Regions from separate parts of the Streptomyces sp. NPDC048514 genome, predicted to be linked through region 3. Evidence: riboswitches for the same ligand, from Rfam matches in the RefSeq annotation. Region 3 holds a riboswitch; each other region holds the start of a gene.
What was found. Region 3 has a riboswitch for cyclic di-AMP ahead of ACGFT2_RS00665 (C40 family peptidase). Riboswitches for the same ligand answer to the same signal wherever they lie in the genome.
Positions count from the first base shown of each region.

Region 1: another riboswitch for cyclic di-AMP. It lies ahead of ACGFT2_RS25850 (M23 family metallopeptidase); the one in region 3 lies ahead of ACGFT2_RS00665 (C40 family peptidase).
Region 2: another riboswitch for cyclic di-AMP. It lies ahead of ACGFT2_RS09395 (NlpC/P60 family protein); the one in region 3 lies ahead of ACGFT2_RS00665 (C40 family peptidase).

Region 1 covers NZ_JBICWT010000011.1:369,632-379,357, forward strand. The annotation lists gene ACGFT2_RS25835 (dihydrofolate reductase family protein) at 1-931, shown strand, start outside; tRNA gene ACGFT2_RS25840 (tRNA-Met) at 1,021-1,094, shown strand; gene ACGFT2_RS25845 (PP2C family protein-serine/threonine phosphatase) at 1,296-2,477, shown strand; cyclic di-AMP (ydaO/yuaA leader) riboswitch at 2,736-2,905, shown strand; gene ACGFT2_RS25850 (M23 family metallopeptidase) at 2,913-3,944, shown strand; gene ACGFT2_RS25855 (aldo/keto reductase) at 4,143-5,087, shown strand; gene ACGFT2_RS25860 (PrsW family intramembrane metalloprotease) at 5,187-6,500, opposite strand; gene trmB (tRNA (guanosine(46)-N7)-methyltransferase TrmB) at 6,543-7,403, opposite strand; gene lhgO (L-2-hydroxyglutarate oxidase) at 7,671-8,888, opposite strand; gene ACGFT2_RS25875 (MFS transporter) at 9,023-9,726, opposite strand, start outside.
Region 2 covers NZ_JBICWT010000004.1:122,843-132,568, reverse strand. The annotation lists gene ACGFT2_RS09400 (tellurite resistance/C4-dicarboxylate transporter family protein) at 1-311, opposite strand, end outside; gene ACGFT2_RS09395 (NlpC/P60 family protein) at 618-1,892, opposite strand; cyclic di-AMP (ydaO/yuaA leader) riboswitch at 1,900-2,071, opposite strand; gene pcrA (DNA helicase PcrA) at 2,359-4,845, shown strand; gene ACGFT2_RS09385 (M23 family metallopeptidase) at 4,982-6,487, opposite strand; gene ACGFT2_RS09380 (lipase family alpha/beta hydrolase) at 6,710-7,582, opposite strand; gene ACGFT2_RS09375 (cobalamin B12-binding domain-containing protein) at 7,805-8,227, shown strand; gene ACGFT2_RS09370 (DUF5691 domain-containing protein) at 8,309-9,726, opposite strand, start outside.
Region 3 covers NZ_JBICWT010000001.1:140,931-149,382, forward strand. The annotation lists gene bioD (dethiobiotin synthase) at 168-884, opposite strand; gene ACGFT2_RS00635 (adenosylmethionine--8-amino-7-oxononanoate transaminase) at 886-2,175, opposite strand; gene bioB (biotin synthase BioB) at 2,168-3,493, opposite strand; gene ACGFT2_RS00645 (8-amino-7-oxononanoate synthase) at 3,641-4,768, shown strand; gene ACGFT2_RS00650 (DUF397 domain-containing protein) at 4,871-5,095, opposite strand; gene ACGFT2_RS00655 (helix-turn-helix domain-containing protein) at 5,105-5,965, opposite strand; gene ACGFT2_RS00660 (ATP-binding protein) at 6,178-6,636, shown strand; gene ACGFT2_RS00665 (C40 family peptidase) at 6,809-7,282, opposite strand; cyclic di-AMP (ydaO/yuaA leader) riboswitch at 7,286-7,517, opposite strand; gene ACGFT2_RS00670 (hypothetical protein) at 7,857-8,165, opposite strand; gene ACGFT2_RS00675 (ATP-dependent Clp protease proteolytic subunit) at 8,173-8,452, opposite strand, start outside.

The DNA.
Region 1 (9,726 bases), on a different contig from region 3:
GCGCGCGGCCCGGCTGGCGGAGGGCAGGCCCGCGTACCCGCTGAAGGTGACCGTCACCGCCTCCGGTGACCTCGACCCCGACGCCCACTTCTGGCACACCGGCGGCGAGAAACTCGTCTACACGACCGACGACGGCGCCGAACGGGCCCGCCGCCTCCTCGGCGGCACCGCCGACGTCGTCCCGCTCGGCCCCGGCATCGACTGGCGGCTCCTGCTGGAACACCTGCACGAGGTGCGCGGGGTCGCGCGCCTGATGGTCGAGGGCGGCGGGCAGGTGCACACCCAGCTCCTGCGGCAGGGGCTCGCCGACGAACTCCAGCTGGTCCTCGCCCCGCTCTTCGTGGGCGACCCGGCGGCCCCGCGCCTGTTCGGGCCGGGGCCGTACCAGGGCGGCCGGCTGCGTCTGGTCGAGACCCTCCGCATCGAGGACGTCGTCCTCATGCGCTACGAGCCCACGGCTCCCGGTGCCGGTGCCGCCCCCACGGCCGCCGACCGGCACTGGCTGCGCACCGCCTGTGAACTCGCCGCCCTGTGCCCGCCCTCGGAGACGGCCTTCAGCGTCGGTGCCGTCGTGGTCGCCGCCGACGGCACCGAACTGGCTCGTGGCCACTCCCGGGAAGGCGGCGACCCGGTGGTCCACGCCGAGGAGGCGGCGCTGGCGAAGCTCGACACGGCCGATCCAAGGCTGGCCGGTGCCACGGTCTACAGCAGCCTGGAGCCCTGCGCCCGCCGCGCCTCCCGGCCCGTGCCCTGCGCCGAGCTGATCCTGCGGGCCGGGGTGCGCCGGGTGGTCACCGCCTGGCGGGAGCCGGACACCTTCGTCGCGGGGGCCGACGGCACCGGCCTGCTGCTGGGCAGCGGAGCCGAGGTCGTCGTACTCCCCGAGTTCGAGGCGCCGGCCAAGGCGCCGAACGCGCACCTGCCGAGCTGAGCGGCACCCCCGGAGCCCCGGTGATCGGGGCCCGGAGGAAACCGGTGTGCAACCACTCCTTCGCATGGCGTATGCTTGAGACACAACGACGCGGGGTGGAGCAGCTCGGTAGCTCGCTGGGCTCATAACCCAGAGGTCGCAGGTTCAAATCCTGTCCCCGCTACTGAAGACTCAGGGCCGGAATCCAGTACTTGGATTCCGGCCCTGAGTGTTTGTCCGGCGCCGTCCCGCCGGAGAGGGCGGTCACGGCGATCGGGGCCACGTGGCGTACGTCACAGTCGATCATCCGGTCGGTCCACACCGGTCGCCCCGCGTCCCGGGGCCCGCAACCCTGGACCTACGTCGGACACGTGGGAGACATGCGGTGCGCCCTGGTGAGCTGGAGGAGAACGCGTACGCCAGGGCCGGCGGCAGGCTCCCCGGCGACCTCGTGCCGGACCCGGGTATCGGTGACGAGCCCGCACCCGTGCGAAGGTCCCGCCGCCCCGGCCCACGCGCCCTGGCCCGCGCCCTGCCCGCCCTCCTCGTCGCGGGCGGTGTCCTCTACGGCCTGCTCACACCTGAGGGCTTCACCGCCGTCCCGTTCTTCACCGCCGCCCCGCTGATCGCGGCGCCCCTGTCCGCACTGCGCACCACGGTCCTGACCGGCCTGGCCGCCCTCGCCGCCGCGTACGCCGTGAACGCCCAGGCCGGCGGCCACTCGGCGCCGGCCACCGTCACCGACGGCGTGACCGTCGCCACGGTCGCCCTGCTGGCCGTCGCCATCAACCGCGCCGTCCGCCTCGGCGACCGGCGGCTGGCCTCCGCCCGGGAGATCGCCGAGGCCGCCCAGCGGGCCGTCCTGCCCCAGCCCGCCGAGCGGATCGGCGGCTTCGAGATCGCCGCCTGCTACGAGGCGGCGCGCCGGGACGCGTCCATCGGCGGCGACCTGTACGCGGTGCAGGACAGCCCGTACGGCGTGCGGCTGGTCGTCGGGGACGTGCGCGGCAAGGGCTTGAGTGCGGTCGCCGCCGTCGCCGTGGTGATCGGGGCGTTCCGGGAGGCGGCCGAGCAGGAGGCCACGCTGGAGGCGGTGGCTCAGCGCCTGGAGCGGGCGCTGGCCCGCGAGGGCACCCGGCGGGACGGTATCGACGCGTTCGAGGGCTTCACCACCGCCGTGCTCGCCGAACTCCCGCACGGTGACGGCGTCGTACGGGTCGTCAACCGCGGCCATCCGGCGCCGCTGGTGCTGCACGCCGACGGCTCCCTGCGGACCCTGACCGGGCACGAACCGGCGCTGCCGCTCGGCATGCGTGACCTCGGCGGCTGGCCCGACCGGGCACTGGAGACCCGTTTCCCGAGCGGGGCCACCCTGCTGCTCTACACCGACGGCCTGTCCGAGGCCCGGGACGCCCACGGCCGCTTCTACGAACCCGAGCGGCGGCTGGCCGGCCGCGTCTTCCCCGGCCCCGGCGCGCTGCTGGGCCGGCTCGCCGCGGAGGTGCGGCGGCACTCCGGGGGCGGGATGGCGGACGACATGGCGCTGCTCGCCGTACGGCAACCGTGAACGGCTCGCCGTACGGCGGTCGTGACCGCCCTCACCGTCGGTGACCGCACGACCCCCGTCCGCAGGACACCTGAGTCACCATCAAAACCTCTGTGACTCCTGAATCTCGGTCAACTCGCCCGATTTGCAGCGGACTGCAGGGTAAGTCCATGGCCGGGAACATTAATGATCAAGCCGAACGGCTTGGAAACCACCTGCCGGGTCTATTAACGTTCGATAACGCAGCGCGGTCGTCCCAGCCGTCACAAGAGACGGCTCCGTGCGCACGCGCCGAATCCCGCGAGGGAACCGGGGAACCACCACCTTTGGGGTGAATCACGCGAAAGCCGTCGTGAACTCGCTGAGTCCACGTCCGGTTTACGCGCGTAGGAGACCTTCCTGCTCCGAACCCGTCAGCTAACCCGGTAGGCGGCGGAAGGAAAGGAGCGCGCCCGCGTGGCGTCCAACCGGCCTGCCCCAGAAGCCCCGTTCATACCGGCACCGTCCGAGCCCGAGACCTTCGGGTACGGCTCCTACAGCGCCGAGGAGGGCCCCTGGGAGGAGTGGAATCCCACCGAGGAGTCCATCACCCCGGTTCGCGGCCGGCACCGCGTCGCCAAGCAGCGCGGCGGATTCGCCCGCAGCTCCACCGTCCTCGGCGTCGGCGTGATCGCCGCGGTCGGCGCGGGCGGCATGGCCAGCGCCAACACCGGCAAGCCGCCGGTGTCCATCTCCCTGCCGGACCTGCCCTCCATGGGTTCGCTGTTCGAGGACGGCTCCTCGCCGGCGCCCGAGGCGAGCACCACCGCGCTCAGCGACGTCGGCGTGACCTCCGCGGACACCGAGCAGCACACCGACGCGGGCGAGACCCTGCGCAACCGGATCATGGCCCAGGCCGAGCAGCAGCAGAGCAAGGCCGACAGCAGGGCCACCGCCGCCGCGCTGGCCACCGCCGAGAAGCAGAGCGCGGAAGCCGCCGCCAAGGCGGAGAAGGAGGCCGCGGCCAAGGCCGCCGCCGCCAAGGAGAAGGCGGAGGCCGACGCCGAGAAGGCGGCCGAGGCGAAGCGGCTGGCCGAGCTGGCCAAGCAGTACACGCTGCCGACGTCCTCGTACACGATCACCTCGACCTTCGGCCAGGCCGGTTCGATGTGGTCCTCAGGCCACCACACCGGCCTCGACTTCGCCGCCCCCACGGGCACCCTCATCAAGGCCATCCACGGCGGCACGATCACCCAGGCGGGCTGGGCCGGCTCCTACGGCTACCGGACGGTCCTCACCCTCGACGACGGCACGGAGCTGTGGTTCTGCCACCAGTCCTCGATCAGTGTCTCCGTCGGCCAGAAGGTCGGCACGGGCGACGTCATCGGCCGCGTCGGCGCCACCGGCAACGTCACCGGCCCGCACCTGCACCTGGAGGTCCACCCGAACGGCGACGCCACCGGCATCGACCCGATGGCGTGGCTGCAGGGCAAGGGCATCAACCCCTGACCTTCGCTGCGCGGGACCGCGGGGTGCTCGTCGGCGGAAGACCTGCCGGCGTCCGGCTTCGCGGAAGCCCCCGTGGCGTCCGGCTTCGCGGAAGCCCCGGTGGCGTCCTCCTGTACGGAGCCCTGGGGCGCCCGCCTTTGCGGGAACTTGGCGCCGATGGCGGAATGGGATCATCCGCTGTCGGTGTTGACGCGAAGTATGACTTCTCCGCGCAAACTCGGTTCCTCCGACCTCGAGGTCTTCCCGCTCGCCCTCGGCGGCAACGTCTTCGGCTGGACCGCCGACGAGCAGGCCTCCTTCGCCGTCCTCGACGCCTACACGGCCGCCGGTGGCAACTTCCTGGACACCGCGGACAGCTACAGCGCCTGGATCGAGGGCAACCAGGGCGGTGAGTCCGAGACGATCATCGGCAAGTGGGTCAAGGCCCGCGGCAACCGCGCCGACGTCGTCATCGCCACCAAGGTCAGCCAGCACCCGGAGTACCAGGGTCTGAGCGCCGCCAACATCAAGGCGGCCGCCGACGCCTCGCTCCGCCGGCTGGGCACCGACCACATCGACCTCTACTACACCCACTTCGACAAGCCCGAGGTGCCTGTAGAGGAGATCATCGGCGCGCTGGACGAGCTGGTGAAGGCCGGCAAGGTCCGGCACATCGGCGCCTCCAACATCACCCCCGAGCGCCTGAAGGCCTCGCTCGACCTCTCCGACCGCGAGGGCCTGGCCCGCTATGTCGCCCTCCAGCCCCACTACAACCTGGTCTCCCGGGACACCTACGAAGGCCCGCTGCAGGACCTGGCAGACCGTGAGGGCCTCGCGGCCGTGCCCTACTTCTCCCTCGCCTCGGGCTTCCTGACCGGTAAGTACCGTCCCGGCGCGACCGTCGACAGCGCCCGGGCCGACGGGGCCGCCAAGCACCTCGAGTCCGAGCGCGGCCGGCGGGTCCTGGCGGCCCTGGACGAGGTCGCCGAGGCCCACCGGGTCCCGGTCGCGACGGTCGCCCTGGCCTGGCTCGCCGCCCAGCCGACCGTCGTGGCCCCCATCGCCTCGGCCCGGACGGTGGACCAGCTCCCGGCGCTGCTGCAGGTGGCCGGGCTGACCCTGCCGGACGAGGACCTGCAGAAGCTGACGGACGCGTCGGCGTAGCGCGGCCGCACCCGGCCGGGTGGCGTGCCACGCGGCCGCACCCGGCACGCGAAAGCGCGCTGGTCTGGGCGATACAGGTGGGGCGCGGGAGTGCGGGAGTCAGGGCCGATACGAGTGGTACGCGGGGTACGGCACCGTCGGGTAGCCGTACGGCGGCGGGGTCCAGTACACCGGAGCCGCCGGCGCCGGAGCCGGCGCGGAGGCCCTGGCCGCGTAGTCCAGGGCCGGCCGTGCGACCGCCCTGCGCTGCCACAGCTCGGTCAGCAGTTCCCGCTCGCGTACGACGAAGTCCGCCCCGGCCCGCCCCCGCCGCCCCCGGTGCCGCAGGAACGCGAGCGAGGTGGCGTACGCCTCGTACTCGGCCACCGTGCGCGCCGCCGGCCGGCCCCCGAAGTGGTGCCGGGCGTACTCCCGGGCCATCCGCCGCGCCCGCATCGACCCGAGCGCGATCGGCTCGGCCGGCCCCAGCCATCCGGCCAGCACGTACGCCGGCAGTTCCGTCTGCACGGTCCGCAGCTCCCGCTGCCTCGTCCAGACCGCGAGCCAGGTCAGCAGGGCGAACACGGGCACCATGAACCCGCCGTAGACCGCGAAGAACCCGTACTGCCCGAAGGTGGAGGACCCGTTCCAGAGGGCGTGCATGGTCATCGCGAGCAGCAGCCCGCACACCGGCAGCAGTGCCCGCCGAAGCCGCTGCCGCTCACCGGACAGCGCGGCGAGGCCGAAGCCGATGCCGGTCAGCACGGTGAACAGGGGGTGCGCGAACGGGGACATCACGATGCGCACGAAGAACGTCGCGGCGGTGACGGAGGCGATACCGCGGTCACCGCTCAGCTGGTCGGTCCCGAAGGCCGTGCCGAGATAGAGGATGTTCTCGGTGAACGCGAACCCGGTGGCGGTGATCCCGGCTATCACCACCCCGTCCACGAGCCCGGTGAAATGACGTCTGCGGAAGAGGAAGACCAGCAGTACGGCCGCGGCCTTGGCGGACTCCTCGACGACCGGGGCTATCACCGTGGCGCCGAGGGTGTCGGCGCCGGCCGGGTCTGCGGTGGCGGTGGCTATCCACTTGGTCGCGAAGGTGTTGGCGACGATGGCCATCAGCGCCGCCGCGCAGGCACCCCAGGCGAAGGCGAAGACCAGGTTCCGCCAGGGGCCCGGCTCCACCCGGTCCAGCCAGCGGAAGGCGGCCGTCAGCCAGGGCACGGGCAGCACGGCCAGGCCCAGCCCCACCAGAAGCCCCTCGGTGCCGGTCTGCCGCCGCACCAGCGCGAGGATCACCAGCCCGGACAGCACCAGCAGGGTGATCAGTGCTCCGTACCTGACCCACCCGCGCTGCCACCAGTGCGGGTGCCGGAGCAGTCCGGTGCCGGGGCCGGCGGGGGGAGTCGGAAACGGAGCACTGGTGGCCACGGCATCGACCCTAACGGTGACGGGACGAGGGTCTGGAGCGGTTTACCGGCCCGTCCGCAGAACCTGCGGTCCGGGTGGCTGGCCGTTCCGGTGCGGTACGCGCCGGAACAGCAGATCGTTCACGACATGACCCTTGTCCAGTCCCTGTCCCTCGAAACGGGTCAGCGGCCGGGACGCCGGGCGAGCCGCGAAACCGCCCTCGGCCTGCGTGTTCTCGAAGTCGGGATGCGCGCCGAGCACCTCGAGCATCTGTTCGGCGTACGGCTCCCAGTCGGTCGCGCAGTGCACGAGCGCGCCGGGCTTCAGCCGGGTGGCGGCGAGCGTCAGGAACTCGGGCTGGATCAGCCGCCGCTTGTGGTGCCGCTTCTTGGGCCAGGGATCGGGGAAGTAGACGCGCAGCCCGTCCAGCGAGTCGGGCCGGAGCATCTCGCGGAGCAGGATGATCGCGTCACCGTTGCCCACGCGGATGTTGGAGAGCCCGTTGTGGTCGGCGAGGTTGAGCAGATTGCCCTGCCCGGGGGTGTGCACGTCGACCGCGAGGATGTTGGTGCCGGGGTCGGCGGCGGCCATCTGAGCGGTGGCCTCCCCCATCCCGAAGCCGATCTCCAGCACGACGGGGCCGTCGTTCCCGAACAGCTCGGCCGGATCGATGACCTGCCGGCCGTCTATGTCGAACCCCCACTTGGGCCACAGCCGCTGCAGCGCGTCGGCCTGCCCGGCCGTCACTCGGCTGCGCCGCGGCTGGAAACTGCGGATCCGCCGCTCGAAGTGCGATCCGGCCGGATCGGCCTTGGGCCCGTCGGGGAACCGGGGCTCTCCCTTGGTCCGGGTGTGCCGGACGGACACACCGGGGGCGTGCGGGGCCGACGGCGGGACTTCGGGGGTGTTGAGGAAATCAGACACAGTGCCACCGATTTTACGGGCCCGCGCGGGTACGCCCCGTCGGCCGGCGGGGGGGGCTCCGCGCGGGCGCCCTGTCGCCGGCGGCCCCCGGCGGCCACCGGTGTGTGGTGCCGGCCGGGGTCTGGTGTGCGGTGCCGGCCGACGTCCGGTGTGTGGTGCCTGCCGGGGTCTGGTGTGCGGTGCCGGCCGACGTCCGGTGTGTGGTGCCTGCCGGGGTCCGGTGTGTGGTGCCTGGCGGGTCCGGTGGCGGAGCCGCCGGTGTGGCCGCTACAGCGAGCCGAGCAGATCCAGTACCCGGCGCCCGACCTCCCTGCCGATCGGGAGGGACGCGGTGGCCGCGGGAGACGGCGCGTTCAGCACGTGCACCGCCCGCACCCCCTCCCGGATCAGGAAGTCGTCCACGAGCGTGCCGTCCCGCAGCACCGCCTGCGCCCGCACCCCGGCGGGGGCCCGCACCAGGTCCCCGGCATCCACCCCGGGCAGCAGTCTGCGCACCGCCTCGAGGAACGCCCCCTTGGACAGCGACCGGTGCAGCTCCCCCGCGCCGTACCGCCAGTGCCGCCGGGCGATCGCCCATGATCCCGGCCACGCCACGGTCCCGGCCAGCTCCCGGGGCCGTACGACCCCCCAGCCGTACCCCTCCCGGGCCAGTGCCGGCACCGCGTTCGGCCCGATGTGGACGCCCCCGTCGATCCCCCTGGTCAGGTGCACGCCGAGGAACGGGAACGCCGGGTCCGGCACCGGGTACACCAGCCCGCGCACCAGCTCAGGCCGCGCCAGCTCGTAGTACTCCCCGCGGAACGGGACGATCCGCACCCCGGGCTCGTCCCCGGTCAGCCGTGCCACCTCGTCGCAGTGCAGTCCGGCGCAGTTCACCAGCACGCGGGCGCGGAGCACGTCCCCGCCGGCGGTGAGGACGGCCACGCCCCGGTCCGGCCGCCGGTCCACCCGGACTACCCGCGCGCCGTAGCGGATCTCCGCCCCGGAGGCCCGGGCCAGCTGCCGTGCGACGCCCACGAAGTCGCACACGCCGGTCGTGCCGACGTGTATCGCCGCGAGGCCGCGCACCTCCGGCTCGTACTCGGCGATCTGTGCGGCTCCCAGCTCCCGGACCGGGATGCCGTTCTCCCGGCCGCGCTGCACGAGCCCGTGCAGCCGCGGCAGCTCCTCCCGCTCGGTGGCGACGATCAGCTTGCCGGTGACGGCGTGCGCGATGCCGTACTCGGCGCAGAACTTCACCATCTCGGCGGCGCCCCGCACCGCGTACCGCGCCTTGAGCGAGCCCGGCCGGTAGTAGATCCCGCTGTGGATGACCCCGCTGTTGCGACCCGTCTGGTGCCGGGCCGGGCCCGGCTCCTTCTCCAGCACGGTCACCCGCGTGCCCGGCGCGCTCCGCGTGATCGCGTACGCCGTCGACAGGCCGACGATCCCCCCGCCGACCACGAGCACGTCACAGTCGTACGCCCCGACCGGCACCTGCACCACCTCCCACCTCGATAGTGCACTGCGCCACTGACAGTGGCTTCAAACGCCGGAGAGTGCGGCGCCGGCAAGGGGCGGGAAGGTCTCGCCGCCTCCGCACCGGGGCCATCAGCGGGGGAGGAAAGGTCTCGCCGCTGCTACGCCGGGGCCATCAGCAGGGGCCGGGCCCGCTCGCGCAGCTCCACCACCCGCGGCTCGTCCCCGTACGGCTCCAGCCGGTGCAGCAGGTCCTTCACGTACTCCGTCGTCCGCGCCGACGAGATCCGACCGGCCACCTCCACGGCCCGTACGCCCTGCTCGCAGGCCGCGTCCAGATTCCCGGACTCCAGCTCGGCCACCGCCGAGACGACCAGCCGCAGCCCGTGCGACCGCACGAACTCCTCCGTGGGCTTCGACAGCGCCTGCTCGGTGAAGCGCCGGACCTGCCGCGGCGCCTTCAGGTCCCGGTAGCACTCGGCCGCGTCGGCGGCGAAACGGTCGTATCCGTAGAAACCGAGCCAGGTCGGGTCGCTGTCGCCCTCCCGGGACCGCTCGAGCCAGCCCTCGGACGCCTTCAGCGCCGCGCCCGCCGCCTGCGCGTCCCCGGCGCGCGCGTGGGCCCGCGCCTCGACCAGCCGGAAGAAGCTCATGGTGCGGGCCGTCGCCAGGCCCCGGTTGCGCTCCAGTGCGGCCTGCGCCAGATCGACCCCCTCGTCACCGAAGCCACGGTAGGTGGCCTGCAGAGACATGGAGGCGAGGACATAGCCCCCGAGCGGCACGTCGGCCGCCGCGCGCGCGAGTCGCAGCGCCTGGATGTAGTACCGCTGCGCGGCCTCCTGCTGTCCGGTGTCGAAGGCCATCC
Region 2 (9,726 bases), on a different contig from region 3:
GCCTCGGCCAGAGTCTGCCGGCCCAGTGCCGAGATCCGGGTGCCCAGTACGGCCGTCGCGGCGACGGCGGTCAGCGCTCCCGGGCTCTCCGCCTCGGTCACCCAGCGCTGCCGCTCGCCCACCAGCCGCAGGACGAAGTCGGCGGCCAGTGCGAGCCAGGCGAGGCAGGCCATCGCCAACGCCACCCGGGAGACCGTCTCGGCGCCGGCCAGATGCAGGCCCACCGACACGATGCCGGTCGCCATCACGGCGGACCCGGCCGCGGGTGACCGCCCCGCCCACCACGCGCGCAGACTCGAGACACCGGGCATGCGCCCGATGCTAGGCAGCCGCACCCACCCGGCCGGGCAGGGCACGCGCGCGCGGAGCGCAAAAACACCGCACGCGTGCGAAGCGGCAAGACATCGGCACGCGCGCGTGCAGCGCAAGACATCGGCACGGGCGTGTGCCGCGCAGAACCCGGCACGTGCGCGTGCAGCGCAAGACGGCACGCGTGTGTGTGGCGCAAGACCTCGGCACGCGCGTGCGCCTCACCGTTGCGAGGCCCGCTCCGCAGGGGCCCGGCTCTTGGAGGCACGGCGCCCCGGGGGTCCGAGAGGCGGGGCGACGGGAGACGGTCAAGCGGGCCGTACGACGCCCTGGACGACGGACGTGCCGCCGCGGTCGACGGACTCCTCGCGGACGTACGCGCCCGGCTCCGGGGCGTGGATCATCATCCCGTTGCCCGTGCAGAGGCCGACGCGGCCGTTGTCGTCCCGGAAGAAGACCAGGTCACCGGGGCGAGCGTCGATGAGCGGGACGGGGGTGCCCGCGGTGGCCTGTTCCCGGGCGGTACGCGGGAGGGTGACGCCGGCGGCCCGCCAGGCGGCCTGGGTGAGGCCCGAACAGTCGTAGGAGCCGGGGCCGCTGGCGCCGCTCACGTACGGCTTGCCGATCTGGGCGCGGGCGAAGGCGACCGCCTTCTCGGCCTTGGTGACCGGCCGCGTCGCCGAGCTCGGGTACGCCGGAGCCGGAGCCGTGACCGGGGTGACAGTCAGGGCCGGGGTGACGGTCAGGGCCGGGTACGGCAGCGCGGCGGGCGTCGCGACGCGGGGAGCGGGCGCGCCCCGTCCGTCGTTCTCCCGGGCCGTGTGCCGGAACAGCAACTCGCGCGTGACCGAGAGCTTGCGCTGTACGGCGGCCTTCGCGGCCTTGACGTCGTAGTCCGGGGCGGTGGCCTTGGCGTCCTGATCCAGGGTGGTGGCCTTCGGGGCGCGGTCCGCCGTGGCGGCTCTCGTCGCGCGGTCCGCGACGGGGACGCGAGCGGCGCGTTCCGGGGCGATGGCGGCGGCGGTGGCCCCGGCCTCGGGGCCGGGGGTGCCGGCCCCCGCCGCGGTCACGTCGTACCACGACGCTGCCGTTGCCTGCGTTGCCTGCGTTGCCTGCGTTGCCTGCGTTGCCTGTGTTGCTCCCGCGCTCCGGGCGGCTCTGCCCCGCTCGGCCGCGTTCTTCACGCGCGAGGCGAGCCGGTTCATCACCCTGTTCTGGGCGAAGTGGTCCTGCGGATACCCCGCGAGCAGTGAGGTGGCCGCGTCCGGGTCGGCCGCGAACGGATCCCGCGCCTCGCGCGCCTTGGCGAGCCGGGCCGCGCGCTGGGCCTCCGCCTGGCGGGTCTCATCGGCGCGGGCCCGGTGCCGGGCCGCCGGTTCCTCCTCCGATGGCGCGTCGGCCAGGCGGTACAGCTCGTCGATCTTCTTCTCGATCTCCTCCGGGCTCGGCCTGCCGTCGTCGGCGGGCGCGGCCTCGGCCGTCTGGGACAGGACGGCCACGGAGGTGAGGGCGGCAGTGGCGAGAACGGGGCCGCGCAGGCCCGGTCCAGTGCCGCCGGGGCGCGGCTTGCGGTGCGACGCCAAGGGAGGCGACTCCTTCCAACATGCCGCCTACCGGGTTAGCTGTCGGGTTCGGGCGGGTGCTTCGGAAGGGTTGCCCTACGGCGTCGTCCCGTGCGGGAGTCGGCCGATTCACCCCAGGAACGGTGGGTCCCCGGCTCCGGGCACCGTGCGGGGCGCGCCGGACTCGGCGGAGGCCGTTCGGCCCGGCGAGGTTCGCCGGAGAGGGGTCGTACGGCCTGACGGAAACCTAACCAACTCGTGTGACTCCTGTGAAGGTTGGTGTGCGGTATGTCCGATACATTTCTGTGACCTGGGGGAGGTTTCACACGCCCGTGACCAGGTGCTTCCGCAGCGTGAGGGGATGATCGGTCCCCGGCGGGGCGACGGCCGGCGCTCCGGGACGATGTCCGATAGCGGACTGCGCCCGCGGGCCGTGTTCCGGGGACCGGGACCGGTTGTCGGTGGGGCGCCCTAGACTCGGAGAGCGATGAGCAGCCTCTTTGACGACAGCTTCCTGGCGAACCTCCAAGCCCCACGCGGGCGCGAGGAGGAACCCCCGCCACCCGAGGACGATCACGCTCCGGAGCCGGTTCCGGACGATCTGTTCGGCGGGAAGTTCGACGTGCCCCCGGACCGGGACGCCTACTACCGGGACGGCGCCCCGCGCCCCGTCATCGACGCGGCGGCCCTGCTGGCGGGGCTGAACGACAACCAGCGCGCCGCGGTCGTGCACGCCGGCTCCCCGCTGCTCATCGTCGCCGGCGCCGGCTCCGGCAAGACGCGCGTGCTCACCCACCGCATCGCCCACCTGCTCGCCGAGCGGGGCGTGCACCCCGGCCAGATCCTCGCGATCACCTTCACCAACAAGGCCGCGGGCGAGATGAAGGAGCGCGTCGAGCACCTCGTCGGCCCGCGCGCCAACGCGATGTGGGTGATGACCTTCCACAGCGCCTGTGTGCGGATCCTGCGACGCGAGTCGAAGAAGCTCGGCTTCACCTCCTCGTTCTCGATCTACGACGCGGCCGACAGCAAGCGCCTGATGGCACTGGTCTGCCGCGATCTGGACCTCGACCCCAAGCGCTTCCCGCCCAAGTCCTTCAGCGCCAAGATCAGCAATCTGAAGAACGAGCTGATCGACGAGGAGGACTTCGCCGCCCAGGCCACCGACGGCTTCGAGAAGACCCTCGCCCAGGCCTACGCGATGTACCAGTCGCGGCTGCGCGAGGCGAACGCGCTGGACTTCGACGACCTGATCATGACGACGGTCAACCTGCTGCGCGCCTTCCCGGACGTCGCCGAGCACTACCGTCGCCGCTTCCGCCACGTCCTGGTCGACGAGTACCAGGACACCAACCACGCCCAGTACGCACTGGTGCGCGAGCTGGTCGGCACGGGCGAGCGCGCCCCCGAGGACGCCGACGTGCCGCCGGGCGAGGCCGACCTGCCGCCCGCCGAGCTGTGCGTGGTCGGTGACGCGGACCAGTCGATCTACGCCTTCCGGGGCGCGACGATCCGCAACATCCTCCAGTTCGAGGAGGACTACCCGAACGCGACGACGATCCTGCTGGAGCAGAACTACCGCTCCACGCAGACCATCCTGTCCGCGGCCAACGCCGTCATCGAGCGCAACGAGTCCCGCCGCCCGAAGAACCTGTGGACCAACGCCGGCCAGGGCGCGCAGATCACCGGCTACGTCGCCGACACCGAGCACGACGAGGCCCAGTTCGTCGCCGACGAGATAGACCGCCTCACGGACGCGCGCGAGGCCAAGGCCGGAGACGTGGCCGTCTTCTACCGCACCAACGCCCAGTCCCGGGTCTTCGAAGAGGTATTCATCCGCGTCGGCCTGCCCTACAAGGTCGTCGGCGGAGTCCGCTTCTACGAGCGCAAGGAGGTCCGGGACGTCCTCGCCTACCTGCGTGTCCTCGCCAACCCCGAGGACTCGGTGCCGCTGCGCCGCATCCTCAACGTGCCCAAGCGGGGCATCGGCGAGCGCGCGGAGGCGATGATCGACGCCCTCTCCCAGCGCGAGAAGATCAGCTTCCCGCAGGCCCTGAAGCGCGTCGACGAGGCGTACGGCATGGCCGCGCGCTCCACCAACGCGGTCAAGCGGTTCAACACGCTGATGGAGGACCTGCGCACCGTCGTCGAGTCCGGCGCCGGGCCGGCGACGGTGCTGGAGGCCATACTCGAACGAACCGGGTACCTGGCCGAACTGCAGAACTCCACCGACCCCCAGGACGAGACCCGCATCGAGAACCTGCAGGAACTCGCTGCGGTGGCCCTGGAGTTCGAGCAGGAGCGCGAAGAGGGTGAGCAGGCCACGCTCGCCGACTTCCTCGAGCAGGTCGCCCTGGTCGCCGACTCCGACCAGATCCCCGACGAGGAGGACGGCGACGGCGTCATCACTCTGATGACCCTGCACACCGCCAAGGGCCTGGAGTTCCCGGTCGTGTTCCTGACCGGCATGGAGGACGGCGTCTTCCCGCACATGCGCGCCCTCGGCCAGAACAAGGAACTGGAGGAGGAGCGGCGCCTGGCGTACGTCGGCATCACGCGTGCCCGGGAGCGGCTGTATCTGACGCGCTCGTCGATGCGCAGCGCCTGGGGCCAGCCGTCGTACAACCCGCCCTCCCGCTTCCTGGAGGAGATCCCGGGCACCCACGTGGAGTGGAAGCGGACGGGAGCGACGGCACCGGTGTCCTCCGGACCGGCCTCGGGTATCGCGGCCTCGCTGTCGTCGAGCCGCTCGCGCTCCTCGGCGTCGGGCGCGTCCGGGTTCGCCACGCGGCGCACCGCGGAGAAGCCGGTCGTCGCGCTGGCCGTCGGCGACCGGGTCACCCACGACCAGTTCGGGCTCGGCACGGTCGTCGCGGTGAAGGGCACGGGCGCGAACGGGGAGGCGACGGTCGACTTCGGTGACACCAAGCCGAAGCGGTTGCTGCTGCGGTACGCACCGGTGGAGAAGCTCTAGGGAAAGCCGGGGGAAGGCCCGGGAGGACCCTAGGTGAAGCCCCGGGCCGAAGCCCCGGGTGAAAGCCCTGGTGGTGAGTCCCTTGGCGAAGTGAGCCCCGCCGGTTCGGCGGGGCTCGGCCGCTCAGCTCAGAGACTCAGGTCGGGTCCAGTCCGTGGCTGCGCAGCCACGGCAGGGGGTCGATGGCCGCCCCGCCCGCCGGCCGGACCTCGAAGTGCAGGTGCGGTCCGGTGGAGTTGCCGGAGTTGCCGGAGTAGGCGACCGGCTGGCCGGCCTTGACGGTCGTACCGGACGCCACGCGGTAGCTGGACAGGTGGCAGTACCAGGTCTCCGTGCCGTCCTTCGCCGTCAGGATCATCATGTTGCCGTAGGCGCTGTTCCACTTGGTGGTGACGGTGCCGTCGGTGGCTGCCAGCACCGTGGTGCCGTAGGAGACGGGGAAGTCGATGCCGGTGTGGACCGACATCCAGTTCACGCCCGCCTGGCCGAAGTAGGCGCTGAGCCCCCGCTGGGCGACCGGCAGGGCGAACTTGGGGCGCAGCCGTTCCTTGAGCGCGGCCTCCGCGGCGGCCTTCTTCTGCTCCAGCGCCTGCTGCGCCTTGAGGTCGATGCGCTCCTGCGTACGGCTCGCCCGGTCGGCGAAGTCGTCGGCCCCGGCGGAGAGGGTCTTGAGCTGGGTGTCCAGCTTGCTGTTGGCGATCGAGGGCTGCACCACGTGCGCGTCGTCCGGGGCGGAGGCGGCGGCCTCGCCCGAGTCCTCGGTCAGGGCGCTGACCGAGGCCGCCGCGATCCCGGCGACCCCCATCACACAGGCCGAGGGCACGGCGACCGTCAGCAGAGCGGACCGTTTGGCGGGCGTACGGCGCCGGGAACGCCCCGCGCCGCGCGAGCCCGCCCGGGTCGCCGGAGGCGGTGTGACCTCTTCCTGATCGTCCAGCAGGGCGTGCACACCGGGCAGTTCACCGGTGGCGGTCGTCCCGCCCTCGTCGCCGTGCGCTTCCTCGAAGGCGGCGTCCTCGTACGGCACCTGCTCGAAGGCGGCGGTCGCGGGCGCGTCGCCGACCTGCTCGAACGTGGTGGTGGCCTGCGGGGCGAACGGTTCGCCGGCCTGCTCGGGCTCCGTCGGCGCGGTCTGACCGGCCAGGTTCCACTGCGTGGCGTCGTACGCGCCCGTGTCGAAGGTCTGGGTGCCCCACTCCCACTGCTGGGTGCCGTCGGTGCCGGCGGCCCGGTCGGGCTCCAGCCAGGCGCCCGCGTCCCACTGGCCGCTCGCGTCGTGTCCGGTGGCCTGCGCGGGAACCGTCCAGGCGGTGGAGTCGTACACCCCGGAGCCGTAGGCGGCGTGCTGCTGTGCCGCGTACGGGTCGTGGTCGAGGGTCTGGGCGGTACCGGTCTGCCACTGCGTGGCGTCGTACGCGCCGGTCGACTGTGCGCTGCCCGGGAGGCTGCCGAACAGGGGGTCGTGATCGAAGGCCGTGATGCCCGCGGAACCGCCCGCAAAACCGGTGGCGTCGTAGCCGCCGTACGTGGTGAGGTCGTCGTAGGTGACTTCCGCGGCGCCATAGGGCGTGTAGTGCTGAGCAGAGGCGTCGGAAGCCGGAGCCGGGGCGGTCGAGCTCCCCGGCGGGTGACGGTCGTTCACCAACTTCTCTTTCGCCTCGACAACAGGGGCTGCCAGAGCAGTGCGGCGACTGTACCCGGCAGTACGCGGGCGCGACAATCTTCCGCCGGTTTCGAGTGGGCCGGAAACGGGCATTCGGCCGTGTTTGGGGGGAGGGCGGGCGCGAGTTTGGCCTTGTGTTCGATGAATGTTCGATGTCAGGTGACAATGAGTCACCTCCGCTGCCGTGCTGCCAGGCCGCCGTCAGGCGACCGTCAGGCCTCCGGCGCGCCGCTCCCCGGGGTGTGGGGCGTCCAGAACCTCGCGTATCCCGGCCGCGACGGCGGGATGCAAGGGGAGCGCGAGATGCCCGATGCCGCTCACCCGGACGTTCTCCGCGTCCAGATCGGGGTGTTCCAGGCAGGCCGTCTCCAGCGGGACCATCAGGGAGTCCAGGTCGCTCCAGAAGCTCACGAACCGCGTACGGCAGCCGGGCGCGGGCCGGGACAGCTCCTCGATCACCTCCGAGCCGGGCCGCATCTGCCGCACGATCGGGTGCGCGTCGGCCAGCGGCGCCACCCGCGTCCCGGAGTGCGGGGTGCCGAGGGTGACGAGGGTGCGCACCCGCAGGTCACCGCCGAGACACTGCACGTAATACCGGGCGATGAGGCCGCCGAGGCTGTGCCCCACGATGTCCACCCGCGCGCTGTCGGTGCGCTCGCAGATCTCCTCGACGTGCCGGCCGAGCAGTTCCGCGGCGGCGCGGATGTCGCAGGTCAGCGGGGAGTAGTTGAGCGATTCCACGCGCTGCCGGCCATGCTGGGCAAGGCTGCGGCGCAACAGTACGAACACCGAACGGTTGTCGATGAAACCGTGCAGCAGCACCACCGGTGGACCGGTCCGCACCGGCAGGGGGACGGCGCCGCCGACGCCGGTGGCCGGCGCGGCTCCGGCGGGCAGGCCGGCGGCGCGCCGTTCCGGAGTGAGGCCCGTCGGGTACAGCAGGAGGTGACCGGCCAGGATCGCGGCCTCCAGGGCCGTCGCCTTGAGCAGCGTCACGGAGAGTCCGGCCAGTCTGCCGGGCCACAGGCGGCGGCAGATCGGGAGGAAGAGTGGCACTATCCCGCTGACCTTCATGGCCGACCTCCCGTCGGCACGCGGAGGACGGCTCGGCCCCCGTGTGCCCTCATGTCCCAATGTGTGATTTCCCCCTCGCTGCGCACCGTAAAACCGCCGGTTGCGGGATGCTGGAGATAACGTTCGTTCACTTCGCGACGGGTGGCGGGACGCGCCAAAAGTGCGGTACTTGTCGTTACGGACGGAAGCGATCGCTTCCGTGATCGTTTGATGGAGGCAGTGATGGGTGTGGCAGCCGGTCCGATCCGCGTGGTGGTGGCCAAGCCGGGGCTCGACGGCCACGATCGCGGGGCCAAGGTCATCGCACGCGCTCTGCGCGACGCCGGGATGGAGGTCATCTACACCGGGCTCCATCAGACGCCGGAGCAGGTGGTCGACACCGCCATCCAGGAGGACGCCGACGCGATCGGCCTGTCCATCCTCTCCGGTGCGCACAACACGCTGTTCGCCGCGGTGATCGAGCTGCTCAAGGAGCGGGAGGCGGAGGACATCCTCGTCTTCGGCGGCGGCATCATCCCGGAGGAGGACATCGCGCCGCTGAAGGACAAGGGCGTCGCGGAGATCTTCACGCCGGGCGCGACGACCACGTCGATCGTGGAGTGGGTCCGCCAGAACGTCCGCCAGCCGGCCGCGTCCGGCGGCTGAGCGGCCGAGAGCCGCACGCCGGGAGGGTGTCCGAGCCGGTCGGGCGGGCGTCTGAGGTGACGGCGCGGCCTGGAACGGCCGTCATCCCGGTGCCCGCCGCGGGTGAGCGGGTGCCCGTGCCGGCCGGGCGGGTGAGCCGGGGCCGAGTTCAGCCGTCATCTCGGCCCGCAGCCTCAGCGTCGTGACCAGCCGCTGGAAGGCCTCCGCCCAGTATCCGCCGGCACCGGGCGCCGCGTCCTCCCGCTCGTCGGGTATCGCCAGCAGCGCCTCCAGCCGGGTGGTCTCCGCCGGGTCCAGGCAGCGCTCCGCCAGTCCCATCACCCCGCTGAAGCTCCAGGGATAACTGCCCGCGTCACGAGCGATGTTGAGGGAGTCCACCACCGCCCGGCCCAAGGACGGAGCCCAGGGCACCGCGCAGACGCCGAGCAGCTGAAATGCCTCCGACAGGCCGTGGGCCGCGATGAATCCGGCCACCCAGTCGGCTCGTTCGGCCGGCTCCAGAGCGGCAAGCAGCTTGGCACGCTCCGCCAGCGACACCGCTCCCGGACCGCCCGCCTCAGGCGCCGAGGGCGAACCGAGCAGTGCCCTCGACCAGGCGGCGTCCGCCTGCCGCACCGCCGCCCGGCACCAGGCCGCGTGCAGCTCGTCCTGCCAGCCGTCCGTGACCGGCAGCGCCACGATCTCCCGCGCGCTCCGGCCACCGAACCGCCCCGGCCAGCTGCCGAGCGGTGCCGCCTCCACCAACTGGCCAAGCCACCAGGACCGTTCCCCTCGGCCGGCGGGCGGTTTGGCCACCACACCGTCCCGCTCCATGCCGGAGTCGCACTCGTGCGGCGCCTCCACCACGATCGACGGCGAGCCCCCCATGGGGTCCAGGGCCACACACGCGGAGGCCCGTACGGCCATGCGTGCGGCGAGGGCTGAATCCGGGAGCGCCGAGAGGAGCTCGGCCGCCGTCGCGCGGACGTTGCGGCTACGGTCGCCCAACGCCTGCTCCAGGAACGGCTCGTCCTGCCCGGACAGGCCCGCGCGCAACGAGTCCAGGAACATCAGCCGGTCCTCCGCCCGCTCCGTCGGCCACGTCGAGGCCAGCAGGTCGCGCGCGAGCGCGGGCGTACGGGCGCGCAGCATCCCCAGCAGGGCCACCCGCTCGGCGAACAGCCCCTCCCGCCACAGCCGGCGCACCGCCTCGGTGTCCTCCGGACCTGGCAGCGCCGCGCCGCCTCCGGGGGCCGCGCGCAGGGCGAACCGCCAGTCCGGGTTCAGCCGGGCCAGCCACAGCGCCCGCGGGCCCGCGAAGGCCAGCGCCGACGGGCGCAGGTCCGTACGGCCCCGGGCCGCGTCGAGCAGTGCCGGAAGTGTCTCCGGGGGCGCCGCGTACCCCTGTGCCCCGGCTACCGCGAGCCACTGCGGGAGCAGCTCCATGAGGTCCGGGGAGCTGCCTCGCCGGGCGCCGGCCGTGCCGCCGGAACGGTCGGCCAGCAGCATCGTGAGCCGGC
Region 3 (8,452 bases):
GCGGTGCCGCACCGCTGCGTCGCCGGTGCGCACCGGTCGTCGATCGGTGCGCACCGGTCGTCCACCCGCACGGGCACCGTCCGGCGGATGTCTCGCCGTACGCCCGCGAACGGGTGAAGCGGGCCGCCGGGCTGCCGAACCGGCGGCCCGGCGCCGCGAGGAGCGGGCTAGCCGGCCACTCGGCGGTGAAAGGCCGGCGCGTCCCACGTGCCGTCCAGCCGTGGTGCCAGCCATTGCGGCGCGGCCGTGCGGAAGTCCGCCGGGGCGAGGGCGCCCGCTCCGGCAGGCAGTGCGCCGAGCAGGGGGGCGCCGGCCACCTCCGGCAGGTCCGCCACGTTGCAACGGGCCGCGAGGTCGGGGGAACCGGGCCAGCTGCCGATCACCACACCGGCCAACTCCAGCTCCCGTCGGCGCAGTTCGCGGGCCGTCAGTTCGGTGCTGTTCAGCGTGCCAAGGCCGGCCGGAGCCACGACGAGCACCGGCGCGCTCAGCAGCCGGGCCGCGTCGGCCAGGGTGCCGCCCTCGGCGTCGAACCGGACGAGCAGCCCGCCCGCCCCCTCCACCAGCACCAGATCGTGCTCGGTGGCCAGCTTGGCGGCCCGGTCGGCCACCTCGTGCGGGCGCACCGGAGCCATCCCCGCCCGCCGGGCCGCCGTGCCCGGCGCCAACGGTTCGGGGAAGCGGGCCAGTTCGGCGGCCGTGACCGGCCCCGCGAGCCGGGCCACCTCGTCGGCGTCCCCGCGCTCGTCCGGCCGCACACCCGTCTGGGCGGCCTTCAGCACGGCCACCGAGCGCCCGGCCGCGAGGGCCGCCGCGGCGACGGCCGCGGTGGTGACGGTCTTGCCGACCTCCGTGCCCGTCCCCGTGATCACCAGTACCGGCATCTCATCCCTCCCGCGCCGCGGCGCACACCGCGCCCGCGATCCGTGTCACGTCCTCGTCCGAGGTGATGTACGGCGGCATCGTGTAGATCAGGTCGCGGAAGGGGCGCAGCCACACGCCCGCCCGCACGGCCGCCCGGGTCGCGGCCGTCATGTCGACCTCGTGGTCGAGCTGGACGACCCCGATCGCGCCCAGCACGCGGACGTCCCGCACCCCGGGCAGCTCCGCGGCCGGTGCCAGCCCCTCGCGCAGGCCGGCCTCGATCCGTTTGACCTGCGAGTGCCAGTCCTGGTCCAGCAGCAGGCCGAGGGAGGCACAGGCCACCGCCGCCGCCAGCGGGTTGCCCATGAACGTCGGGCCGTGCGCGAGCACCGGCAGCTCGCCCCGCGAGATGCCGTCGGCGACCCGGGCGGTGCACAAGGTGGCCGCCATCGTGAGGTAGCCGCCGGTCAGCGCCTTGCCCACGCACATGACGTCGGGCGTGACGGCCGCGTGGTCCGCCGCGAACAGGGCGCCGGTGCGGCCGAAGCCGGTGGCGATCTCGTCGAACACCAACAGCACGTCGTGCGCGTCGCACGCCTCGCGCAGCACCCGCAGGTAGCCGGGGGAGTGGAAGCGCATGCCGCCCGCGCCCTGCACCACCGGCTCCACGATCACCGCGGCCAGTTCGTCGGCGTGCCGCGCGATCAGCTCGCGCAGATGCTCGGCGTACGACTCCTCGTACCGGGCCGGCGGCGCGTCCGCGAACACCTGGCGCGGAAGGACGCCGGACCACAGGTCGTGCATCCCGCCCTCGGGGTCGCACACCGACATCGGCTGCCAGGTGTCGCCGTGATAGCCGCCGCGCCAGGTCAGCAGCCGCTGCTTGGCCGGCCGGCCGAGCGAACGCCAGTACTGCAGGCACATCTTCACGGCGACCTCGACCGACACCGACCCCGAGTCGGCAAGGAAGACATGCTCCAGGCCTTCGGGCGACATGTCGACAAGGAGCTTCGCGAGCCGTACGGCGGGCTGGTGCGTGAGACCGCCGAACATCACGTGGCTCATCCGGCCCAGCTGCTCGCGCGCGGCCTCGTTCAGGACCGGGTGGTTGTAGCCGTGGATGGCCGACCACCACGACGACATCCCGTCGATCAGCTCGCCCGAGCCGTCCGCGAGCCGCAGCCGGACCCCGCTCGCCGACTCGACGACGAGCGGTTCGGCGCGTCCGGGCATCGGGCCGTAGGGATGCCAGACGTGCCGTCGGTCCAGCTCCAGCAGCTCGGGCACGCTCAGGTGGGGCAGGTCAGGCATTGGGCGCCAGGTCCGTTCCGGCGCCACGGCGGCGGACGGCGACGAGGTCGGTGCGCGGCTCACCGGCCGCCGGCACGGACGCGGCCTCGGCGGCCGCCTCGGCGGTCGTGGCCGCACTCACCGCGTCGGCCGCCACGGCAGCGCCCACCGGGCCGGCGGCGCCCACCGCGTCCGCGGCCACGGGAACGCTCGCCGTACCGCAGACGCCGCCCTCGTGCGACCCGCAGCCCGCGTCCTCGTGCGACTCGCAGCCTCCGCCCGCGTGCGACCCGCAGCCTGCGCTCTCGTGCGATCCGCACCCGCCCCGCGCCTCGGCCCGGTGCTGCGGCAGCGTCACCTGGTCGGCGCCCTCCACCTCGAACCCGGCGTCCGCGATCATCTCGAGGTCCGCCTTGCCGGCCTGGCCCTCGCTGGTCAGGTAGTCGCCGAGGAAGATGGAGTTGGCCAGGTGCAGGGCAAGCGGCTGCATGCTGCGCAGGTGGACCTCGCGGCCGCCCGCGATGCGGACCTCGACGTCGGGGCAGACGAAGCGGACCATCGCGAGGATGCGCAGGCAGCGCTGCGGGGAGAGGTTCCACTCCTTGGCCAGCGGGGTGCCCTCGAACGGGATGAGGAAGTTCACCGGAACGGAGTCCGGATCCAGCTCGCGCAGCGAGAAGACGACGTCGACCAGGTCCTCGTCGCTCTCGCCCATGCCCGCGATCAGCCCGGAGCAGGCGGACAGCCCGGCCGCGTGCGCCTTGTGCACCGTGTCCACCCGATCGGCGTACGTGTGGGTGGTGGTGATGTCCCCGTACGTGGACTCCGAGGTGTTCAGGTTGTGGTTGTAGGCGTCCGCGCCGGCCTCGCGCAGCCGCTCGGCCTGCCCGTCGGAGAGCAGACCGAGGCAGGCGCACACCTCGACACCCTCGTTCTGGTCCTTGATCGCCTTGATGGTCTGCGAGACCCGGTCCACGTCCCGGTCGGTCGGGCCGCGTCCGCTGGCCACCAGGCACACGCGCTTGGCGCCTCCGGCCAGGCCGGCGGCGGCCGCCTCGGAGGCCTGGTCCGGCTTGAGCCAGGTGTACTTCAGGATGTCGGCCTTGGAACCGAGCCGCTGGGAGCAGTAGGAGCAGTCCTCGGGGCACAGGCCGGACTTGAGGTTGACCAGATAGTTGAGTTTCACCCGTCGCCCGAACCAGTGCCGGCGCAGCTTTCCGGCCGCGGCCACCACTTCGAGCAGGTCGTCGTCGGAGGTGGCCAGCACGGCGAGCGCTTCCTCGCGGGTCGGCAGCTCGCGCCGAAGCCCCTTGTCCACCAGCGTGTTCAGCAGGTCCATGAGGCCCGATCCTGTCCTACGGGACGGCTCTGGGCCAAGGAGAGATCGCACAACAGAGACCGTTCGCCGTGTGGGTATCGCCACACCCTGGGTGGCGGGTCGTGCCGCTAGGGTCTGTCCGCTACCTACAAAAGCACCGGAGGACCCATGGCGTTCGGCTGGATCGACGAGCAGGCCGAGGCGCGCCGCCGCGCCGGACTTGTCCGCACCCTGCGCCCGCGGCCCGCCGACTCGCCCCTGCTGGATCTGGCGAGCAACGACTACCTGGGCCTCGCCCACCACCCGGAGGTCGTCGAGGGGGCGGCCAGGGCCGCCCGGACCTGGGGCGGCGGCTCCACCGGCTCCCGCCTGGTCACCGGCACCACCGAACTGCACTGCGGGCTGGAGCGCGAGCTGGCCGCCTTCTGCGGCTTCGAGGCCGCGCTGGTCTTCTCCTCCGGCTACGCCGCCAACCTGGCGGCGGTGACCACGCTCGGTCCGCACGGCTCCCTGATCGTCTCCGACGCGGGCAACCACGCCTCGCTCATCGACGGCTGCCGGCTCGCCCGGGGCGCCACCCAGGTCGTCGGGCACGCCGACCCGGAGGCCGCCCGCAAGGCCCTGGCCACGCACGCGGGAGCGGCGATCGTCGTCTCCGACACCGTCTTCTCGGTCGACGGCGACCGGGCGCCGCTGGCCGCCCTGGCCGAGGCGTGCCGGGAACACGGCGCCGGCCTGGTCGTGGACGACGCCCACGGTCTCGGTGTGCTGGGCGACGGCGGCCGGGGCGCGCCGTACGCGGCCGGGCTCGCGGGCGCCGACGACGTGGTCGTCACGGCCACCCTGTCGAAGTCGCTGGGCAGCCAGGGCGGGGTCGTGCTCGGGCCGGCCCGGGTGATCGACCATCTCGTCAACGCCGCCCGGACGTTCATCTTCGACACGGGCCTGGCGCCGGCGGCGGCCGGGGCCGCGCTGGCAGCGCTGCGGCTTCTCCAGCGTGAACCGCGGCGGGCGGCGCGGGCCCGTGAGGTGGCCGCGGAACTGCACGCACGGCTGACCGCCGCGGGCCTGGAGGCGGTACGTCCGGACGCCGCGGTGGTCTCCGTACGGGCTCCGTCCCCGGAGCAGGCCGTGCGCTGGGCGGCCGACTGCCGAACGGCAGGGCTGGCCGTGGGCTGCTTCCGCCCTCCCTCCGTGCCCGACGGCATCTCACGACTGAGGCTGACCGCCCGTGCGGACCTCTCCGGGGCCGAGATCGAACGCGCTGTACGTGTGATCGGCGAGACGCGACCATGAGTCGGCGTGACACGGCCGTGCATCGCGCGGGAACGACGGATGGAAGATGAGATCGGTCCCGGTCCGATCAGCGGGGACCGGCCGGCCGGACGCGGAGCGTGGTCACCGCAGCGCGGTCACGAATCCCGCCCAGCTCTCGGGGGAGAAGAGCAGCGCGGGTCCGGCCGGGTCCTTCGAGTCGCGCACGGCGAGCAGTCCGGCCGAGGGCCCGGCGTGCGGCCGGCCCGTCTCCACGCAGTTGTTGGCTCCCGTGCTGTAACTGCTGCGCAGCCATGGCACGTCGTGCAGGTCGGTACTGACGGGGACGTTCCGAGGCAGAGCTGACATGGTGCCTCCTTACGCGCCGGCACCTATCCCGGCGATGTAGTCCAACGAGTCCTCGGGTGAAAGAGCGTGTGCCTGAAGGGTGTCGAAGGCCTCCGAGTAGGCCATCAGGTCTTCTTTCCGCTCCAGGTAGAGGCTACTCGTCAACTGGTCGAGAACAACTACGTCCAGATCAGAAGTGCTCGGAAACGAGAAGATAACGAAAGGTCCGGTCAGGCCGACGTGCGCTCCGGCCCTGAAGGGCAGGATCTGGAGCCGCACCTGGGGCAGCCGGGCGGCCTCGCACAGGCGCTCCAGCTGCCGGGCCATCACCTCGGGACCGCCGACCTCGCGCCGCAGCACCGCCTCGTCGAGCACGGCGCACAGCCTCAGCGGCTGCTGCGACCGCAGCACGTCCTGCCTGGCAAGGCGCACTTCCACCAGCACGTCGAGGCGGTCCTCCGCCAGGTCGTTCACCGCAGCCCGGGTCACCGCGCGGGCGTACTCGGCGGTCTGCAGCAGTCCGGGCACGACCGTGGTCTCCACGGTGCGCATCGCGCTCGCCTGCGACTCCAGGCTGATGTAGTCCCGGTAGGTGGGAGGCAGCACTCCGCGGTAGGCGTGCCACCAGCGGTTGTGGCCACCGGTGTCCTCGGACCCCGCCAGCATCAGCAGCAAGTCGCGCAGGTGCCGGTCGCGCACCTCGTAGGCGTCCAGAAGTAAGCGCAGATCGGCCGGTTTCACCCCGCTGGCGCCGGTCTCGATGCGGCTCACCTTCGACTGGTGCCAGCCGACCAGGTGGGCCGCCTCGCCGCTGGTGAGCCCGGCGCGGGTACGCAGCGTGCGCAGTTCGGCGCCCAGTTTGCGACGGCGTACGGCCGGCCCGTTCTGCATGGGCTCCTCCTTACTCGCTCGGGGCCGCCCAAATAGGGTCTCGCGTCGCAGGGTTCACCGCTTCGAGCGACAGATATATGCATATCTTGGTGGATCGCTCCCCGTGACCGGCCGGTGATGGCAGTCTGACGGCGAAGCACCAGTCCGGGACCGTACTCGAACCATCCGCTCCTCGTCGGACTGCGGTCCCGTGGGAAAGGGACGACGTCGCCATGGCAGACCATCTGGAAGCATCCGTCACTCTGCCGAGCGATCCCGCCTCGGTCTCCGCAGCCCGCACCTACGTCGTGGGGACCCTCGCGGAGTGGGGCCTGCCGTCGGACACCGAAGCCGCGGACACCGTGCGGCTCATCGTCTCCGAACTCGCCACGAACGCCGTACAGCACACCTTCGGGCAGTCACCCACCTTCACGGTCGACATCGCGCTCGACCGTGACGAGAACCTGCGCATCGGTGTCACGGACAGTCATCCCCGCTTCCCCAAGAGACTGCCCGCCGCCGTCCAGCAGGACAACGGGCGCGGCATGGTCATCATCCGCTGTCTCACGGCGGAGTGCGGCGGCAGGCTCCGGATCCGGCCCACCCGCGAGGGCGGCAAGACGGTCCTCATCGAACTGCCCTGGACGATCCCGCTCACACCGGTCACGGCGGTGGGGCAGCGGAAGCCGTAGCCGGCGACGCGCACGGTCCGCGGGGCCGGGCGTCGGCGGGCGCAACCGCGGCGCACGCCGGTGACGCACACCGCCCCGGGCCGCCCCAGGGCGCAGGGCGGCCACCGGGGCTGCGCCGGCGGCGCAGCGGGGAGCGGCCCGGCCGCCGGAGCCGCTCCCGCCCGGTGCCGGGTCAGCTGACCCGGCCGTACCAGACGCTCCTGGTCCAGATCTTCTGCAACCGCACCACGTCACCGGTCCTGGGGGCGTGCCAGATCTTGCCGTGGCCGGCGTAGATGCCGACGTGGTAGACGCTGGATCCCGAATGGAAGAAGACCAGGTCGCCCGCCCTGCGGCTCCTGGAAGAGATGTGGTGGGTCTTGTTGTACTGCTGTGCGGCGGTGCGCGGCAGCTTCTTGCCCGCCTTCTTGAACGAGTAGAGCGTCAGCCCCGAGCAGTCGAACCTGCGCGGCCCGGTGGCCCCGTACCGGTACGGGGCGCCCTTCTTGGACGCGGCGACCCTCAGTGCCTTCGTCGCCATGGTCGCGGCCGAGGCGTCTGTGGCGAGGCCCGGAACCACGATCGAGCCGCCCACGGCGGCGAGGGTGAGTGCCGAGGCCGTGCCGGCCCGGGCCATCAGCGACGGGACACGATTGAGCGCAGTCATGCGCAACCCTTCGTCAGCCGCCTGTGAAGGATGACCTGTCGGATTCGGGCTGGCGAAGTAGCCCGGCCGCGTTGCCACGGCTTCACCCCAAGGGCTGCTCGGAACGTCCGGCCGTCTGCGACGTGCAGACGAACATCTGTTCCGGCGACCCGTCTTGCTCGGGTCCTCCACTCCTGCCGATCCACTCCTGTCGACCGGTCATCCGGGCGGCGGCAGGACTCGGCGTCCGCCCGGACCGCCCCGCCGCGGTGGCGGGGGCTTGTCGTCAGACAGGGATCTTGGCTCACAGTTGTCCGAAAATCCCAACGGAACCGTGTGTTTGTGGCGTTACTCACCACTCACCCGTTCGGGTGGACAGGGCTGTGTTCGAGGGATCGTCAAGTCCCGTACGTAGCCTCTGACCTGGGGCGGAGCATCTTCCGGCGAAGCGCGGACCGGTCGCGCGCGCAACTCGGGAGGCTCGTGGAAGCACTCGGATGTACCCCGGTCGGCGGTACGTCGTTCGGGCCGTTTCAACTTCGGCCCGAACGACACGCCGACGCGGGGAACCCGTCGGCCCGGAGCTGCGTCCCGCTCAGCCGGCGCCGCCGGGCGGGAGCGCGACGCGCGCGGTGCGGCGCTCACCGTCCAGCACCAGCAAGGCCCGTGCCAGCGTGTCCCCGTGCAGCTCCGTCTCGCCCCGCTGATGCATCAGTGCGAGCGCGTCGCGCAACTCGGCCGCCTTGCGCACCAGCGCCTGCGCGGCACGCAGCCCGCGGTAGGTGTCCCCGCGCCGCGCCGGGTTGATCCGGCCCAGCAGGTCGACCGCCTCGAGGTAACGGTCGATCAACTCGCCCTCCGCGCGGGTCAGCGCGGGCAGGGGCGGCAGCTCCGGCGGCAGCATTCCGCGCTCACCCCGCAGCCGGAGCGCCGGGCGCCGACCGGCGGCTGGGCACGATGCCGTCCACCAGGCCGTAGGCCAGCGCGCCGGGCGCGTCCAGGACCAGGACCCGCTCCAGGTCCCGGTGGACCTGCTCCGCCGTGCGCCCCGTGTGCCGTACGAGCATCCGCTCGGTCAGGTCGCGGGTGCGGGCCAGCTCCTCGGCCTGGATCGCCAGGTCGCTGGGCTGACCACGCACCGGCTCCGGCAGTGCCGGCTGTTCGAGCACCATCCGCGCCCCCGGCAGGGCG